Regions from separate parts of the Vallitalea sediminicola genome, predicted to be linked through region 2. Evidence: riboswitches for the same ligand, from Rfam matches in the RefSeq annotation. Region 2 holds a riboswitch; the other holds the start of a gene.

Region 1 (9,540 bases), on a different contig from region 2:
CATCGCCTAGAACAAGTATGTTCAATTTTTCCGACATGAAGGATAAGATAATCAAACCAATAATCGTATATGGTAGTATTGTCCACAGTTCTGGCCAACTTCTTGCAGACAATCCACCGTTCATGAACATTAATGCACCATGTACTCTATCGCTAAAAAATACCATCAACGCTGAGATACCTGCACCAAGCAAGGTAGAAACTGCAACTCCTGCAAGAATAACTCTTATTGGTTGTATACCACCTTTCCAAGATAATATATATATCATTATTGCGGCACCCATAGCACCAACAAATGCAAATGGTGGAACCAACATTTGATGTTTAGGAAATAATATCAATATAATTATTCCAGCAAGTCCAGCTCCTGATGATATACCTATGATACCTGGGTCAGCCAAGGGGTTTCGCATGACCCCTTGTAAAATACACCCTGACAAAGCTAGATTGACTCCTACTAATCCAGCTACAATAGTCCTTGGCAACCTGATGTTCCATATTACCAATCTCTCTGCTGAACCATCGTTATTAATAATTACTTCTAATATTCTTTTCATAGATACATTCATGCTACCCTTAGCATTACTTAATAAAAAAGCTATAATCAATAATATTCCAAATGCTATAATGAATGCTATTTTGTTACTATCCTTAGAAGCGGTTTTATTCATCTAAACCACCAAATACTTCAGGATATACTCCTTTTGCCATATATTCAATGGCATCAACAAAGTCACAACCTGCATTATATAAAAAGTACTTTTGTGGTAAATAAACAATATTTCCTTCTTTAACAGCTCTAAGTTCTTTCCATACTGGATCTTTTCCCATTTTCTCAGTTATAACATTTTTAGCATCTTCATCAGAACTTAGCATACTTGATACTAGAATTACGTCTGGGTCTTTTTCAATAATATATTCCATGCTAAATGGTGTCGTTTCTCCACCCATTCCTTCTGGTGCACAACCTGCGGCTATGTTTTCAAGTTTTAATATATCAGCCACATTTCCTGCTATACTCTTAGGTAATTTAACTGAAACATCTTTTGATGTAGCATATAGAATTACTACTTTTTTTGATTCCTCAGGTAATTTATCCACTAATGTTTTCTTGTCATTTTCCATATCTGCAATAACTTCTTCAGCTTTGCTTGATTCATCAATAATTCTTCCTATAGCCCTTATGTTATCTAAAACATCCTCATATGTTCTCATATGTAGAGCTAAAGCTTTTATGTTACTTTGTTCTAAAACTGGAATTACTCCATTCTGTAAACCAAATTGGGCTATAACCAATTCGGGTTGTAATGCAACTATTTTTTCAATATCAGGTTTATATACTTTTCCCACTACTGGTAATCCCTCTATTTCCTCTAAATCTATAGGTGCTCCACCACTGGTTTCAGATGTACATATTGATTCACCACCTAAATCATATAATACTCCTAGGAAAGTACCTGATATTGCAGCTATTTTTTCTGGTTTCTTTTCTAGCGTTACTTCATTACCATACATATCAGTTATAGTAACCGGATAACCTTCTCCTTCTGATACAGTAACTACAGCACTTCCCATTGATGGCATCTTACCTTCACCCATACCTTTGGGCGTCTTTTTGTCCATACCTTCTGACATCTTCTTATCCATTTCTTTTGACTTTTTATCCATATCAGCTGAATCTTTTTCTTCTGAATTATCTTTTTGCATACCTTCTGTTTCTACATCAACTACTTTTTTATCTGTCTTTTTAGCATTATTACATCCTGTAAAACTTAATAAAACCATACATCCCAATAAAATAAATATAACAGCAAGTTTCTTTTTCATTCTTTAGTCCTCCATACAACATATTATTTTTTTTTAATATTTAAAAGGTGAAAAATTCGCAAAATAAAAGGTAGAATTATTATTTTGCAATAAAAAAAGCCCTTTAACTAACCGCAAGTTAAAAAGCATGAAGAACCCAATCTATATCTTGAATTTTGCTCTGTTGAACTACAAAAAATCTAGCTTTTACAAAATGCTCCTGTACTAAAGGATCCTTATGTATGTAAAGCTGATTATTATGTTCATAAAATTGATATATGTAGTATACGGCAAATATTCTATCACAAGATTATATCAAGTATTCCACACCCTCTGTCACTCGCAGAGTTTTCACTTCGTATAAGTGAAAGTGTTTTAGAGATAGGCAGGTTTTCTGACTTAGTTTCTTAATAATTTTACCCCTTCCCATATTTCAAGATGCTTATTTATCAGCTTCTTATTAATACAGTGGTTTATGTAAAATTACTCCACGTTACAGCGGCGTGACCGTTCAGGTTCTTCACCTGATTCCCTATTATGCAATAAAAATTGCCACCTATTCCAATTATTCAATTTTTTTCTAGTTTAAATCATATAACAGAATATGTCAATGTCATATTAGACTTTCCATTCCAGTATCTTATCTAAAAAGCTTATCATTTGCTTGGTTTTAGGTTCTCTAAATAACTTTGTACTATTACCACTTTCTATTATTGTATTTTCAGCTAAGAAAATAATTTTCTCACATGAATTTTTTGCAAAACCCATTTCATGAGTTACTATTATAGTATCTAATCCATCGTTTTGAAATTCATTTAGCATATCTAAAACTTCTCCTGTGTATTCTGGATCTAGAGCAGAAGTTGGCTCGTCTAACAACAATAATTTTGGTTTTATAGCCACTGCTCTAGCTATAGATATTCTTTGCTGCTGACCTCCAGATAGCTGTGATGGATATTTATCTTTTTCCAGTGATAATCCAAATCTTTCAAAAAGCTTGGTAGCTATTTCAATTGCATCGGTCTTATTTATACCAAAAGTATGTATTAGAGGTAGTATAACATTTTCCATAGCTGTTAAGTGTTCAAAAAGTCCTCTAGATTGGAATACAAACCCAATTTTTTTCCGTAACAATTGTAGTGATTTCTCCTCAAAAATAATCTTTTTACCATCAATGTACATTTCTCCAGAGCTTGGAAGAAGCAGCCCGCCAATTATACGAAGTAAAGTTGACTTTCCTCCACCTGATGGACCAATGATTGCAATAGAATTAATATCGTCTTTATAATTGATGTCTTTTAACACTGTACTGTCTCCATAATTTTTACAAAGATTTCTTAGTTCTATATTCATGTTTATACCTCCTCTCAAACATTCTGGATAACATTGATACTGCAAATGTAAGGATAAAATACAATGCTCCAACAAATATATAATTTTCAAACATTCTGAAGTTGACTGCTGATATTTCTTGTATTGTTTGTGTAAGTTCAATTAATGCTATTACCGACAATAAGGATGAATCTTTTATAATAGAAGCGAATTGCCCTGTTAATGCTGGTAATATTCGTGACATCAATATAGGGAACGTTATAAATCTGAATGTTTTTCTTGGTGTAAGTCCAATAGCTTTTGCTATTTCATACTGCTGGCTATCTATACTTTCTAATCCGCCTCTAATGATTTCTGAAATATATGCTCCTTCAAATATTGATAAGATGATTATTCCTGCTATGTATCTATTATCAACGCCCCATGCAGTACCAATAATATAATAGAAGAAATATATCTGTACAAGAAGTGGAGTTCCTCGTATTATCTGTATATATACTTTACATAGATAGCTTATTGTCAATATTCTAGAATTCTGTCCTATAGCAGTTATTGAACCTATTAATATGCTAAGTACTAGACTTCCTACAGAGATAATTATAGTCATAAAAAATCCCTGCCATATTCTCTGCTTATATTCTATTAAAGTTGTAAAATCTAATTTCAAATCAATGGCTCTTATGGATACATACATAAATAATGTTATAATCAATAAAACTAATGTAGCGCTAATGACTTTATTTAGTAGTGTTATTTTTTTATCATTTGCTTGTCTCATATATTTCCACCCTAATCAAAGAACCAAGGAAAATTAAGTTCGTCAAATGTTTTCTTTTCCTCACTCAAATATTTTTCTGTAATTTCATCAAATCCTTTTTTTTCTTTAAATTCTTTTATAAAGTCATTTATCTTATTAAGTAACTCTGTATTGTCTTTTTTTACGCCTATTCCCCAACTCTCACTATCTTGAAATGGTATCAATATAGCTTCTGTTGTTTCTTCATTCAATTTACTTTGGCGATAAACAGTAAGTTGGTCATATATAAATGCATCTGCTTTTCCTTGAGTTACCTCAATTACACTTGCATTTTCTGATGATAATCCATTTATCTGAGCTTTGGTGAGATTCTCACTTGCATATAGATAGCCTGTCGTTCCTTTTTTCACATCAATAATTTTACCTTCTTGATTTAGGTCTTCAATACTTTTGATATTCGAGTTTTTATTAACTAATAATCCTAAATAAGAATGAGCATAAGGATCTGAAAAATCAATAACTTCTCCACGTTTTTCAGTTATGGTCATTGAAGATATTACGGCATCTACTTTACCAGTCTGTAGAGAAGGTATAAGTCCATCCCAATTAATGTTTTCAATTGTAACGGGACGATCTAAAAATTCACCTAATGCTTTTGCTAGATCAACACTTACACCTGTTGGATTTCCTTCTTCATCTTTTGTTTCAAATGGTGGATATGCCAGTTCCATTCCTATAGTCAATGAATTGTCATCTTTTGTTTTTGATTTACAGCTAGATAATATCAATCCACTAATCAATACTAGGGATAATATTATAAGTATTTTTTTCATAGAATAAACCTCCTTTTGGTTTAACTGAAATTATTAATCATCTTTTTTAGTACCTGTCTAAAAATTTCTTTTTCACTATTACTGATATTATTGTACTGCTTATTATGTATCTCCTCAGATATAATAACAAATGCTTCTTCTAATTCTTTACCTTTCGATGTTAAGGATACCCTATTGACTCTCTTGTCTTTCTCATCTTTTATCATCTGTGTATATCCGAAATCATTTAATTTTTTAACTAAAGTTGTTATTGTTGATGGATCTTTTCCAATCTCTTCAGCTAATTCACTCATAGTCAAACTCTTATTTCTCAAAAGTGATAGAATTATATTTCCATGAGAAGGTACTATTCCATTAATCCCTTTCTTCTTCAATTCTGAGATAATAAATTGATTAATCTTAGCTCTAACCTTCCCAATTAAATATAACGTATTATCAGCTTTCACAAATATCACTTCCTATCAAGTTGAAATACTTGGATGTCCAAGTTTCTTAAATTATACTTGGATATCCAAGTAATGTCAAGTAAGAATCATAATAAAATACATTAATTAATATGAAAAGATACAAAACAACAATTATTCTGTACCTTTTCTTTTACTCTATATATTGAACTTAAATATCTCTAAACACAGTTCAATAAATTCAATATTATTTTTCTTGATTTTATATGTTGAAGAACTAAATTAATCTTAAGAAAATGTCATCTTATTTACTTCAATACCCTTTATAGATTTCAATGAGTTTTCTAATTCATCGCATTTATTATCTGCTTGATTTGTTAATTCTAATAGTATAATGCCTTCTTTTGAACTATTACCTTGATGGAGCCCTAATCTAGAGTTAATGATACTCCCTTGCTCTGTAAGAATATCTTGCATTCTATCAACTTCTTCTAATCGATTACTTACTTTAATTCCAATAATTGTTTTCATACATATTCCTTCCTTTGATTCTACTTTTTTATAATTTTAGGCTGGTTATAAAAACTAACTAATTGCTAGATTTATAGCTATTATTTAATTCAACTTATATATTACCTTATTATCAAGTTATCCATAATTAGTAAATTATATACATTTTCTTGATTACAGAAGCAAATAAAAACAATCACATGATTAACAAAAAAATATAGGGCAATAAAAAAAACTGCCAGCTTTTAATCACTGACAGTTTTTTGATATATTTACTATTTTACAACTTCAAACTCATTATTTATCCATCCAAGTGGAGCATTGATTTCCATACCCATTCCACCATTAAGGGATACAGCATCATAACCTAATAATCTAAGTGCTGCTACTGTTTGACCTGCTGTTTGACCAGTATAACAGTATACTACTACTGTTTTATCCTTTGGAAGAGTACTGAATTGTTTTTCCATTCCTACTCCCCAAGGTATGTTGTTAGCTCCGACTATATGGCCTTCTCCAAAGTCTTTTGAACTTCTGATTGATAATAAGTAGAAATCTTCTTTGTCATCAATCATAGCTTTTAAGTTTTCTTCAGATACTTTGTAATTTTTGAATTTAGATTCTTTTACATCAGCTAAACCATTATAGTAATCTGTTAATGCTGTTTTAACTTCTTCTGGTACATCGTAAGTCTCTGAACCAAATTCATTAACAGTTTCTTCTATTACATCTTCATATCCTTCAACTTTTGAAATACCAAAGTTAAATCCTAAGTTAACACTTCTAGCATTGATTCCTGCTAAGTTCAATGTCATTACAGCTTGACCTGCTGTCTGTCCAGAATAACAGTAGATATATACATCTTTATCCTGAGATATTTTAGTAATATTTTCTGCTATAGCTGGTCCCCAAGGTGCATTATATGCTCCTTTTACATGACCTTTTTTATAATCTTCTGCTGAACGGATATCAACAATTACCATATCTTCGTCAGCTTTTACTTTTTCAATAAATTCTTTTTGGTTGATTTTGTAGATGTGTTCTGGCATATTAGCGAAGTAATCATTAACTCCTGCTTCAACTGCACCATTAGCTACTACATCATAACCTTTATTTGTCCATCCAATTGGTGCATTGGCAGTCATACCTAACCCACCATTTAATGAAACAGCGTCTATACCTAATAAACGAAGTCCTGCTACTGTTTGACCTGCTGTCTGTCCTGTATAGCAGTATACAACTACTGGCTTATCCTTTGGAAGAGTAGCAAATTGTTTTTCCATTCCTGCTCCCCAAGGTATATTATTAGCTCCAGCAATATGTCCTTCATTAAAATCTTTATCACCTCTGATTGATAGTAAATAGAAATCTTCTTCATCATCAATCATAGCTTTTAGATTATCTTCAGATACTTTATAGTTTTTGAATTTTGTATCTTTTACATCTGCTAAACCATTATAATAATCTGTTAATGCAGCTTGAACCGCTTCTGGTACATCATATGTTTCTGAACCAAATGCATTCACTGTTTCTTCAATTACGTCTTCATAGCCTTCAACCTTAGATATACCATAATTAAATCCTAAGTTTACGCTCCTTGCATTAATACCAGCTAAGTTCAATGTCATTACAGCTTGACCTGCTGTCTGTCCAGAATAACAGTAAATGAATACTTCTTTATCCTGTGCAATTTTTGTAATATTTTCAGCAATTGCTGGTCCCCAAGGTGCATTATATGCTCCTTTTACATGACCTTTTTTATAATCTTCATCTGAACGAATGTCCACAACAACCATATCGTCATTAGCTTTTACTTTATCAATAAATTCTTTTTGATTGATTTTATAAATATGCTCTGGCATATTTGCATAGTAATCGTTAATGCCTTCTTCTAGATTAAATGCTTCTTTTGCATCACTATCTTTTTTGGTATCATTAGTTTTTTTAGTTGTGTCTGAACTTTCTGTACCGTTGCTTAAATCCATTGATCCTGCAGTATCATCTTTTTTAGAACCACAACCTGCAACACTTAATACCATGACTACCATTAAAAGTAAAGCTACTAACTTATTAAGTTTTTTCATTATGTTCCCTCCATTTAAATAAAATCATGATAATTATGAAGCATCCCCGGAGTCAGGTACTGTTTTTTCTTCTTTCTCCGTTGGCATATCACCAGCAGACCATTCTAACCATGCACCATCATACACTTTTACATTTTTGAAACCTGCTTCATCAAGTAATAGTGCTGCTTGTGCTGCACGGAAAGATGATTTACAATAAAGAATAATTGTATCATCTTTATCAAGACCTAAATCTTTATAGAATAAAAATGTGTCTCTAGCTGACTTGAATGTTCCATCAGTATACAAATTTTTTATATGGGGATATAAAACAGCGTTAGGAATAGCCCCTTCTTCATATTCTGCTTTGCTTCTTACATCTATAATCTTTTCTTTACTATCTTCATTTTCTGCAACAGTTTTAACATAGTCCATAGTAGCTATCATATCACTGTTAGCCTCTTTAGCAATATACTCAGTTGGTGATAATTCTGGTACTTCTAAAGACATAGGAAGTTTAGCAAGTTCTAAACCTTTTTGACCATTATTAATAACTTTTACATTATCATGACCATAGACTTTTAATACCCACCATACACGACCTGAATATACGCCGCCGCTATTATCGTAGATATATAGAGTACTATCGTTAGAAATTCCTTTTTCACTCAGTACTTTTTCAACTTGCTCTTTTGGTGCTAACATACCTTTAATAGGTTCAGATACAGTAAGACTGTCTGTATTAAGGCAAATAGCTCCTTCAAGATGTCCTTTTTCATAGTCTTCTTGAGATCTTGCATCAATAACAATTACGTCACTATTATTCATTGCCTCTTTAACTTCAGTTGGTTCTACAACATTATTACTTCCTTTATAACTTGTATTGTTACAAGAAGTAAAAAGCAAAACAAACACAATCAATAGAGGAAGTAAAATACCTCTCTTATGGTTAGTTTTAAACTTCATGACTAACTCCTCCTATATACTTCTAACTAGAAACAGCTAAAAATATCTTCTGATTATATTAGTAAACATGGTATATATTGAACATTACAATTCAATATTAACCTTGTAGCTATAAGTAGAGTAGAAATAATTATTATCATATTATTAATTATTTTCAATCCACTTATGTATTCATTCTTATGTTTGGTTAATTCATATGTTTGATTAATTGTTAGATATTTAACGTTAACATTGTTAAATAATATACAAACTGGGAAATTATTAAGCTCAACTCTTTTTCTTATAAAGACAATTATACACTATTAAATTTTATGATGGTCATAAGTTTTACTGATATAGTATCTGATAGTTGAATAGGGTTGCTATATAGCATGTAATTTGGCTAGTTATTATGATATAATATAATAACTATGTGAAGAATAATACAAACTACTAAATTTTGTAATTATAAGGATTGATTGATATGATAAAATCAAAAAAATATTTTTTTTTAATTGCTGTGTATCTAATATTATACTTTATTATTAGCTTAAATTGTCTAGAAATTTTTCCCTTCATTCATTCTGATGAACCTTGGCTAAGCGGCTTAACAAGAAATATGATGGAAAGTAAATCAATCTATTGTACTGAAACATTTTTCAATATTTATCCTAGATTTCCTCACAGCATAAAAGTAATTTTTCATCTAATACAAATGCCTTTTATATTTGTATTCGGTTATAACATCTTTTCAGTCAGACTGATTTCTTTGATTTTTGGCATATTCACATTGATTCTTTTTTATGGTATATCCACTAAAATATTTAAAGATAATGTATACGCAGTATTGCTTACTATACTATTTAGTGTAAATATACAATTCATGTATGC
Region 2 (9,540 bases):
TGTTCAGGTGTATTGAAAGTCCATACTTCAGATCCGTTTTCTAATGTTTTTTGATAAGAAGCAGGTTGATCCAACCAGTTGGTACCATCATAAGTATAGTGTACTGTCACATTTTTGTTACTGCCAAGATCCTTAATATAGATATTACCAGTTGCGTAATAACCTACCATGTTACCTATATTACCGTAGGTTGGTAATATTTTTGCAGAATACAGTTGTACATTTGTTGTCTCAGCTAACGTTGTTTGAGCTGAAATACTAAAACAACTAATGTTAAGTGCCACAACAAAACAAATCATAAAAGTTACTAAATTTCTAAAATTCTTTCTTTTCATAAAGATTCCTCCTAATATATTTTTTTTGCAAAATATATTATAATACTTTTATCAAAATATGTCAAAAAATAAACTGAATATTTATTAATAATAAAATATTTTAATATTAATAAAAGTAGTGAATAAATTATATGTCATTGAGTTGACAATTCATTCACTACTAGTATAAATATACATATGATTTAATAAAAGTAGCCTATAAATTATTTAATTTCAATAAATAATTTATAGTTATATAAGATAATATATTGGGAATTAATCCATATTATATAGTCTATAATTTAATTCAAAGTTATTGTCCCAATAAGTAGCACCATTGACAGTGTAACCAATAAAGAATTCAAAATCTCTTTTTACATCAATTATTGTTGCCCAATTTTCAATACCATTAGCATTTGTATTATTATATGAAGCTTCACTTTCATTATAAGTTTGCCAATTATCAGTAGTATAACGTACTTTTACGGTTTTATCATAGCCTAGATTCTTTAAACATATATTCAGTGAGTATTTATTTTCTCCACAACTCAATATATCATCTAAAGTGATGTCACTTTTGGATAACACGATTGGAGAATAGTTACTGTCTTTACCTCTTTCAAGAAAATAATCGTTTCCATTATTATTATCCCAATATGTATTACCGTTGACTTCATACTTTATAGCGAATCTGCAATTGCATTTTGTATATCTGCAACCCATAAAACTTTGATTAGGTGTTCTGTATCTCCATACTTGGGAACCATCAGACAAAGTTTCAACATATACAGCTGGTTGATCAAACCAATCATTACCGTTATAAGTATAGTGTACTGTAACATTTTTGCTTGTACCTAAATCCTTAATATGAATGATTCCAGTTGAGTAATAAACATTACCAATCATCATATCACCACTAACACAAGTGGTTTCTAATTTTGCTGAGTACAATTGTACATTATCACTAATGGTTTGAGCTGAGATACTGATACCACTAATGTTAAGCGCTAAAGTAAAACAAATCATAAAAGCTGTCAAATTTCTAAAATACTTTCTTTTCATAAAAATTCCTCCTAATATTTTGGTTAATATGTTTTGAATTATAATTTATTATTACAATATACAATTTTTATTTATAATTTTCTTCAAAATTATTGTCCCAATAAGTAACACCATTAACGGTATAACCAATAGCAAACTCATATTTGTCATCTAAATCGAAATGCCATTCTTCTACATCATTATCAAAGCTTTGATAATGAGAAGCTTTGATTTCATTATAGGTTAACCAATTATCGGATGTATATCGTACCTTTACTGACTTATTAAGCCCTAGATCTTTTAAGTAAATGTAATTACTACAGCTAGGATGATAAGCATTTAGAGGATAATTTAACATAACAACACTTTTAGATAATATATAAGGAGCATTGTAACGGTTATTACTATATTGAAGGAAATAATCGTTTCCATTATTATTATCCCAATATGTATCGCCATTAACCTCATAGTTAATAACAAATCGACAATTATATGTACAATCTCTTATAACTTGGTAAGGGTGGTCAGGGGTTCTATAGACCCATACTTCAGACCCATTTGTCAATGTTTTAAAATAAGTAGCAGGTTGCTCTAACCAGTTAATGCCATCATAGGTATAGTGTACTGATACATTTTTGTTGCTATTTAAATTATTAACATATATATACCCAGTTGTATAATATGTGTAAACAGCACGACCATGATCATAATGTTGACCTGTTCCTATTTTGGCAGAATATAATTGTGCATTAGGTGTTTGAGCCAAAATACTAAAATCAGTAATATTAAGCATAAAAATAAAACAAACAATAAAAGTTACTAAGTTTTTAAAATACTTCTTTTTCATGAATATTCCTCCTTTTCTGATAAGGTATATTATATTACAATATATTTAAAAGTCAATTAACAAATTGAATATTTAATTAATTTATACGATGTTAAATATATTTTAAGAATATGATACTGGTTACCTTTATTTAAGGATATAATGCAGGTGTAATTAATATTTATATAACTGAATTATATTATATGATCGTTTAGGGTAAGATAAAAAACTAGGATACTTGAAGTGAACAATAGCCTAACGATAGCTATGTATGATATAATTAGTTAGTAAAAATAAGATTATTAGAAACTTAGAATTAACATAGATGATAGAGGAGATAGATATGGATTTATTTGATATGATGAGAGAAAAAACTCTAGAAACTGAATCCCCATTAGCAGCTAGATTACGACCAACATCTATTGAAGAAGTAGTTGGACAAGAACACATAGTAGGAGAAGGTAAATTATTATATAGAGCTATAAAGGCAGACAAATTAGGTTCGCTTATTTTTTATGGACCGCCTGGAACAGGGAAAACTACTCTTGCAAAAGTGATAGCAAATACCACAAAATCTGAATTTGTTCAATTAAATGCAACTATATCAGGAAAGAAAGACATTGAAAAAGTAGTAAATGAAGCTAAAAACAGGCTAGGAATGACTCTAGGAAAGACTATTCTATTTATTGATGAAATCCATAGATTCAACAAAGCACAGCAGGATGCTCTTTTACCATACGTTGAAGATGGTACTGTAACACTCATTGGTGCTACTACAGAGAATCCTTATTTTGAAGTAAACAGTGCTCTAGTATCTAGGTCCAGAGTATTTGAATTAAAACCTTTGGGTAACAAAGATATTCGTAAATTAATAATAAGAGCTATTACTGATAAAGAAAAAGGATTAGGAGATTTTAATGCCAGAATTAATGAAGAAGCTATAGAGTTCTTGTCTGACAGAGCTAATGGAGATGCAAGAGCAGCTCTTAATGCCATTGAACTAGGGGTTCTTACTACTGAGCCAGATGAAGAAGGTATAATTGAAATAGATATAGATGTAGCATCAGAATGTATACAAAAAAGAGTTATCAACTATGACAAAAACGGTGATAATCATTATGATACTATATCAGCTTTCATAAAAAGTATGAGAGGTTCAGATCCAAATGCAGCTGTCTATTATCTTGCAAGAATGATTTATGCAGGAGAAGATCCAAAATTCATAGCGAGAAGGATTGTTATTTGTGCTGCTGAAGATGTAGGAAATGCAGATCCTATGGCAATACAGGTTGCAATGGCTGCTGCTGATGCAGTTAATTTTATAGGTATGCCAGAAGGTAGGATAATATTATCCCAGGCAGCAACATATGTTGCTTGTGCTCCCAAAAGTAATGCTGCTTACTTAGCTATTGATAAGGCTTTAGATGATGTTAAGAAAATACAGATTACTGCAATTCCATCATATCTGAAAGATAGTCATTATAGTGGTGCAAAAAAACTTGGTCACGGAACAGGGTATAAATATGCTCATGACTATGAAAATCATTATGTAAAACAGCAATATTTACCAGATGAACTTGTTGATGAGATATATTATAATCCTACTGAACAAGGATATGAGAAGAAAATTGTAGAGCATTTCAACAAGATAAAAAAATAAAAAATGCAAGTAAGTCAGAAAAGTGTTTTGTTCTAACTTGGTTTTTGCAAAATAGTATATGTATATGTTACGCCAGCTAATTGCTCGTCCTGAGCAAAAAGATGGGTTCGGCGTCCTGCCTCACTACTTCACATATACATATACTATTTTGCTTCCTAGTATCTATAATATAATCACAAACCACTTTTCTTCTAAAGTATCTAACTATTGGCTGTTACAGAGTTTATAATAATATTATTATATAAAGATAAAAAATGGAAAACTCAAATAGCTAGTTTTATATTGACATATTAATATTAAAGTATATAATAAAATTATCTTTGTTATTACGTATATATAACATAAGATACTAAAATTTAATAGATAAAAAGGTACTCGTTGAGTTAAAAGGGAAAGTGGTTAGATGCCACTGCAGCCCCCGCTACTGTAAATGGTGTGAAATCTAAAATGTCATTGGGAAACTGAGAAGACTAGAGAGTAAGTTAAGCCATAAGCCAGGAGACCTGCCTTTTTACAATGTTTTCAGCTTTCGGTGGGAGAGTGTAGATTCACATATTTATTTGTAATCTGACTGTGCCTGAGCACAGTTTTTTGTTGCTTATAAATAGAAAATGCTACATGAGTATACCGAGTGTTAATCACTTTTCTTATTAAAGAGATATTATGGAGGTTATAGAAATGAAAAAAATATTAAAGCTGTTACTGACAACAATGTTAATCTCAGTACTTGTTTTTAGTTTGGCTGCTTGTGGTGGTAAGAAGACACCAAAGGAAGATACATACAAACAAGATAATCAAGTAGATAAAGATGAAACATCAAAAACTGACGAAGACAAAGGTACTGATGAAGATAAGGATAGTAATGATAAGGAAGATGGAAATACTGGTAAGGAAGAAGATACTAGTAGCGAATCAGATATATATCCATTAACTATAACAGATAAATATGGTAAGGAAATAACAATTGAAAAAGAACCAAAAACTGTAGTTTCAATTTCACCAGAATTTACAGAAACAATATTTGCTCTAGGAGCAGGAGACAAAATCATAGGTAGAACAGATTTTTGTGACTATCCTAGTGAAGTAGCGAATATAGAATCAATTGGTGGTCTAGAAGAATTTAATATTGAGAAAGTAGTAGATCTTAACCCTGATGTTGTAGTTACATCTGCTCATGTAAAAGATGATGCTGTAGCTAAGTTGCAAGAACAAGGTATCACTGTTTTATCACTTTCTTGGAATGAAAGTTTTGAAGGTGTATATGGTTATATCAATACACTTGGTGAAGTTCTTAATAAAAAAGAAGAAGCAGATGAAGTAGTAACTAGTATGAAAGATAAAGTGACCGAAATTAAAAAAGCTATAGAAAAAGAAGAAAGACCAACAACATATTTTGTGGTAGGGTATGGAGAAGGTGGAGACTTTACAGCTACTGGAGATACTTTTTTAGGTGAAGTAATGGATATGGCTGGAGCTGATAATATAGCGAAAGATGCTACAGGTTGGGCGTACAGTATTGAACAAATAGTTGATAATGACCCTCAGATTGTTATATGTTCAGATAAGAATGATGTTAAAACTAAGCTAAAATCATTAGAAGGATATAAAGATTTAACTGCTGTCAAAGAAGGAAAATTATACGAAACAGATGAAAATCTATTTTTTAGACAAGGACCAAGAATAATTGATGGATTAATTAATTTAGTCAAAATAATTCATCCAGATGCTATTAAATAATGTAAAGAGATTAGAATTCTAGTATACTTTAAGTAAGTCTATGCGAAATATTAGCATAGGCTTACTGTGTATAAATAGAAAAGGACATACTAAGTAAAGCAGGTTTAATAATATGAAGATATTTAGAAAAAGTAATATTATAATAAGTTTATTAGTACTTATAGCAGTAGTTATAATTGCATGTGGATTTGGTTCGGTTAGTATTGATTTTACAACTAGCAGTAAAATATTATTAAGTAAAATTCCATTTATCAATGATTTAATTTCACTTGATGGTATTAAGGAATCACATATAAAAATAATAGCTGACCTAAGGTTGCCTAGAATAATACTTGCATTATTTACTGGAGGAGCACTAGCTGTTGTTGGCTGCTCTTTTCAAGGAGTTTTCAAGAATCCAATGGCAGACCCTTTTGTACTAGGTATATCCTCAGGTGCAGCACTTGGTGCGACAATTGGTCTTATATTCAACTTTAATAAATCTTTTTTTGGCTTTACTGGAGTGAGTATGTTTGCATTTGTTGGTGCTATTCTTACAGTTTTAGTAGTATTAAAAATATCAGCAATTGGTAAAAAACTTCCTACTACAACATTACTGTTAGCAGGTATATCAATAAATTACTTATTATCAGCACTTATGTCTTTGTTGATGTTATTGAATAGAGATAAATTAGAAAGAATATATTTATGGACATTAGGAAGCTTTAGTGCATCAAGTTGGAAAGAAGTAGTGATAATAGCACCTTGTGTCATTATTTGTTCAATAATTTTAATGGTATTCTCAAAAGAATTGAATCTTATGCTATTAGGGGATGAGACAGCAGGAAGTCTTGGTATTGATGTTAATAAGACCAAGAAAATTATACTAGGAATATCATCCATCATGGTAGCTGTTGTTGTTTCAGCTAGTGGAATCATAGGATTTGTAGGTCTTATTATACCGCATATAATAAGAATAATTAATGGTCCGGATCATAAAAAATTAATACCACTTGCAATGCTTGTAGGAGCCATTTTTATGATAATCTGTGATACTATTGCTAGAACTATCATAACACCTGCTGAATTGTCAGTAGGTATTATAACTTCAATTTTCGGTGTTCCATTTTTCTTATTTTTACTGAATCAAAACAAAAAAAGAGTTATGTAATCAACTACTATAAAAGGAATGAACAATATGAATAGTATAGTTAGTACTAAAAAATTGAATTTCAACTATGGTGAAAAATCTATATTGAAAGATTTGTCAATTGATATAGAAAAAGGTTTGTTCTATAGTATTATTGGTCCTAATGGTTCTGGAAAAACTACCTTGTTGAAATTATTGGCAGGTATTTTACCTTCTAATAAAAAGACAATTTATATTAAAAATGATGATATTCATACTATTAAGCAGAAAGAAATTGCTAAGAGATTATCAGTTGTGCCTCAAATAACTGATATGCAATATGAATTTTCTGTTTATGATATTGTTATGATGGGTAGATCTCCTTATACTGCTAGATTTCAAAAAAACACTGAAGAAGATATAAAAATAGTAGATGACGCTATGAATGAAACGGGAGTCATAGAGTTAAAAGAGAAAAAAATTACTCAACTTAGTGGGGGAGAATTACAAAGAGTTATTCTTGCGCGAGCTATAGCACAAGAGACTGATATTATGTTATTGGATGAACCCATATCTCATTTGGATATCGGATATCAATACGAGATAAGCGAGTTGGTTCATAATTTATGTAAGAAAAAAGGCATTACAGTTATAAATATTGTTCATGATTTAAATATAGCTATGAGATATAGTGATAAAATATTGATGTTGAAAAATGGTCAGGTATATAGATATGGAAATCCAGAGGAGGTAATAACCAAGGAATCCATTAAAGATGTTTATTCTATTGATGTAGAATTAATAAATCATCCCATTTTAACTGATAAAAAAGTAATAATTAAGTAATATTTTAATATGTACTTGCATATATATATTTATTGTGGCAATATAGTTATATAAGATAAGCTATCAATTAATTTATAATTGATAGAAAATTATAATTAATATTTATATGTATATAAGAAAGGATATATGCAAGATGTCAGATAGTAGATTTGAAAATGTTTTACGTCTAGAATACCCACTATTTGAAGAAACACTAAATGATAATTTAACTAGAGATTACGTAGGAGAAATATTAAAACTATATGAAGGATTAAAGAGAGAAACCTATAGATTTGAGCCAAGAATCTATAAGGTATATCTAGATTTTATTGTAGCTATTAACTCGGTTTATAAATATCTTTTGGTGAATGAAGTAGAAAAAGATAAAGCACTGAAATTATTATCAGAATTTTGTATAAATACTATAAATAAGTCTTTGGATAGACTTAGTTTTATACAATTAGCATTTCACTATTCTACTAACAAAGCATATCTGAAACTTATTACAATAAGTTCAATTATAACTTTGGAAAGTCTTAAGTTAGCAAATGAGTTGAAAGAGCATTATATGGATGAAGAATTAAGCAAAAGCATGGAAGAATGTAATGTAGAAGATTATTTTAATTATTACGGAGTAGAAGAGTTAATGGAAATAGTTGAAGTAGTAGAAAACTCATTTGATATGTTCTTGGATAAAAATGTTAATCATAATAAAGGAAAAGAAGTAGTTCTTAAAATATAATTAAGCATTTCTCTAAAAGGGCTGTTCATAACATGATACAGCCCTTTCTAAATAATCCAACAAAGAAAAATAGGAATTGTTGTTACCTGTTTTTCATAATTCTCAATATGATTCCAACAAAAACTGATAACACACAAGTAGAAGCAATACAAACTACTATTATTTCTCCACTATTTTCTCCCTGGCTAAATGCATAATATATAGCGATACCATAAAATCCTAATAAAATAATTATAACTGCAAAAATAAGTATCCTTTTTAGTTTAGTCATATGTTCACCTCTAACCTCCACATTTCTATATGGATTAGTATATTTGAAATAATTTAGTATGTCAAATAATATAGGAATGCAAAAAATGTTTGAAACATAAAAATTTATACAATAAATCTATGTAACTTTCATAAATTAGAATAAGAGAGTTTTATTAGGGGGGAGTATAATGAAAAACAATCAAAAAGTAGATGATAGGTTAAATCTAGCTGTTGATTTGTCCAGTGAAGATAGAGAGTATACTACTAATCTAAATGTGGGTTATAATGAAGAATCCAACACTTGGGAATTAATTGTAAAATACAATGGAGAAATTGCCGAAATTCCTGAAATAGTAGCACTTACAGAAGATATTGAGCAACTAACAATGGATTATGCTATTGTCACAATAAAACAAGAAAATATTGATGAATTCGCTTCATTTCCAGAAATAGAGTATGTAGAAAAACCAAGTAGTTTATATTTTAATCTAGATACGAGTCTTAGAGATGCATGTATTACATCTGTTCAAAATGTGTTTCCGCGTTTAAAAGGAGAAGGAGTCTTATTGGGGATAATTGATTCAGGTATAGATTATTCACACCCTGATTTTAGAAATGAGGATGGAACTACTCGTATAGTTACTTTGTGGGACCAATCCATACAAGGTAATCCACCTGAAAGTTTTAGTGAAGGCTCTGAGTATACCGCAGAACAGATAAATGAAGCTTTGAGTAAAAACAATAAATTTGAAATGCTTGATGTGGTTCCATCAGATGATTTTTTAGGTCATGGAACTCATGTAGCAGGTATCGCAGGGGGAAATGGTAGAGCTAGTGATGGACAGTTTATAGGAGTAGCACCTGAAGCAGAATACATAATTGTGAAGTTAGGCAGAAGAGGTCAAGAATCTTTTCCAAGTACAACCGAGATTATGAGAGCATTAGTTTACGTAACAAGAAAAGCAGAAGAATTAGGAAGACCAATATCTATCAATCTAAGTTTCGGTAATAATTATGGTTCACATGATGGTAAAT

Evidence for each region. Region 2 has a riboswitch for cobalamin ahead of ACX6CF_RS14450 (ABC transporter substrate-binding protein). Riboswitches for the same ligand answer to the same signal wherever they lie in the genome.
Region 1: linked by a shared signal. The riboswitch ahead of ACX6CF_RS13225 (ABC transporter substrate-binding protein) and the one ahead of ACX6CF_RS14450 (ABC transporter substrate-binding protein) in region 2 are both predicted to bind cobalamin.

What each region holds. Positions count from the first base shown of each region.
Region 1 covers NZ_BTPT01000029.1:17,365-26,904, forward strand. The annotation lists gene ACX6CF_RS13220 (FecCD family ABC transporter permease) at 1-670, opposite strand, end outside; gene ACX6CF_RS13225 (ABC transporter substrate-binding protein) at 663-1,826, opposite strand; cobalamin riboswitch at 2,173-2,380, opposite strand; gene ACX6CF_RS13230 (amino acid ABC transporter ATP-binding protein) at 2,424-3,158, opposite strand; gene ACX6CF_RS13235 (amino acid ABC transporter permease) at 3,130-3,915, opposite strand; gene ACX6CF_RS13240 (transporter substrate-binding domain-containing protein) at 3,927-4,727, opposite strand; gene ACX6CF_RS13245 (MarR family winged helix-turn-helix transcriptional regulator) at 4,748-5,173, opposite strand; gene ACX6CF_RS13250 (hypothetical protein) at 5,420-5,662, opposite strand; gene ACX6CF_RS13255 (rhodanese-like domain-containing protein) at 5,917-7,725, opposite strand; gene ACX6CF_RS13260 (sulfurtransferase) at 7,759-8,670, opposite strand; gene ACX6CF_RS13265 (ArnT family glycosyltransferase) at 9,134-9,540, shown strand, end outside.
Region 2 covers NZ_BTPT01000031.1:79,625-89,164, forward strand. The annotation lists gene ACX6CF_RS14430 (hypothetical protein) at 1-335, opposite strand, end outside; gene ACX6CF_RS14435 (hypothetical protein) at 591-1,376, opposite strand; gene ACX6CF_RS14440 (hypothetical protein) at 1,444-2,202, opposite strand; gene ACX6CF_RS14445 (replication-associated recombination protein A) at 2,525-3,841, shown strand; cobalamin riboswitch at 4,194-4,366, shown strand; gene ACX6CF_RS14450 (ABC transporter substrate-binding protein) at 4,520-5,578, shown strand; gene ACX6CF_RS14455 (FecCD family ABC transporter permease) at 5,691-6,728, shown strand; gene ACX6CF_RS14460 (ABC transporter ATP-binding protein) at 6,756-7,532, shown strand; gene ACX6CF_RS14465 (hypothetical protein) at 7,666-8,253, shown strand; gene ACX6CF_RS14470 (hypothetical protein) at 8,336-8,524, opposite strand; gene ACX6CF_RS14475 (S8 family serine peptidase) at 8,694-9,540, shown strand, end outside.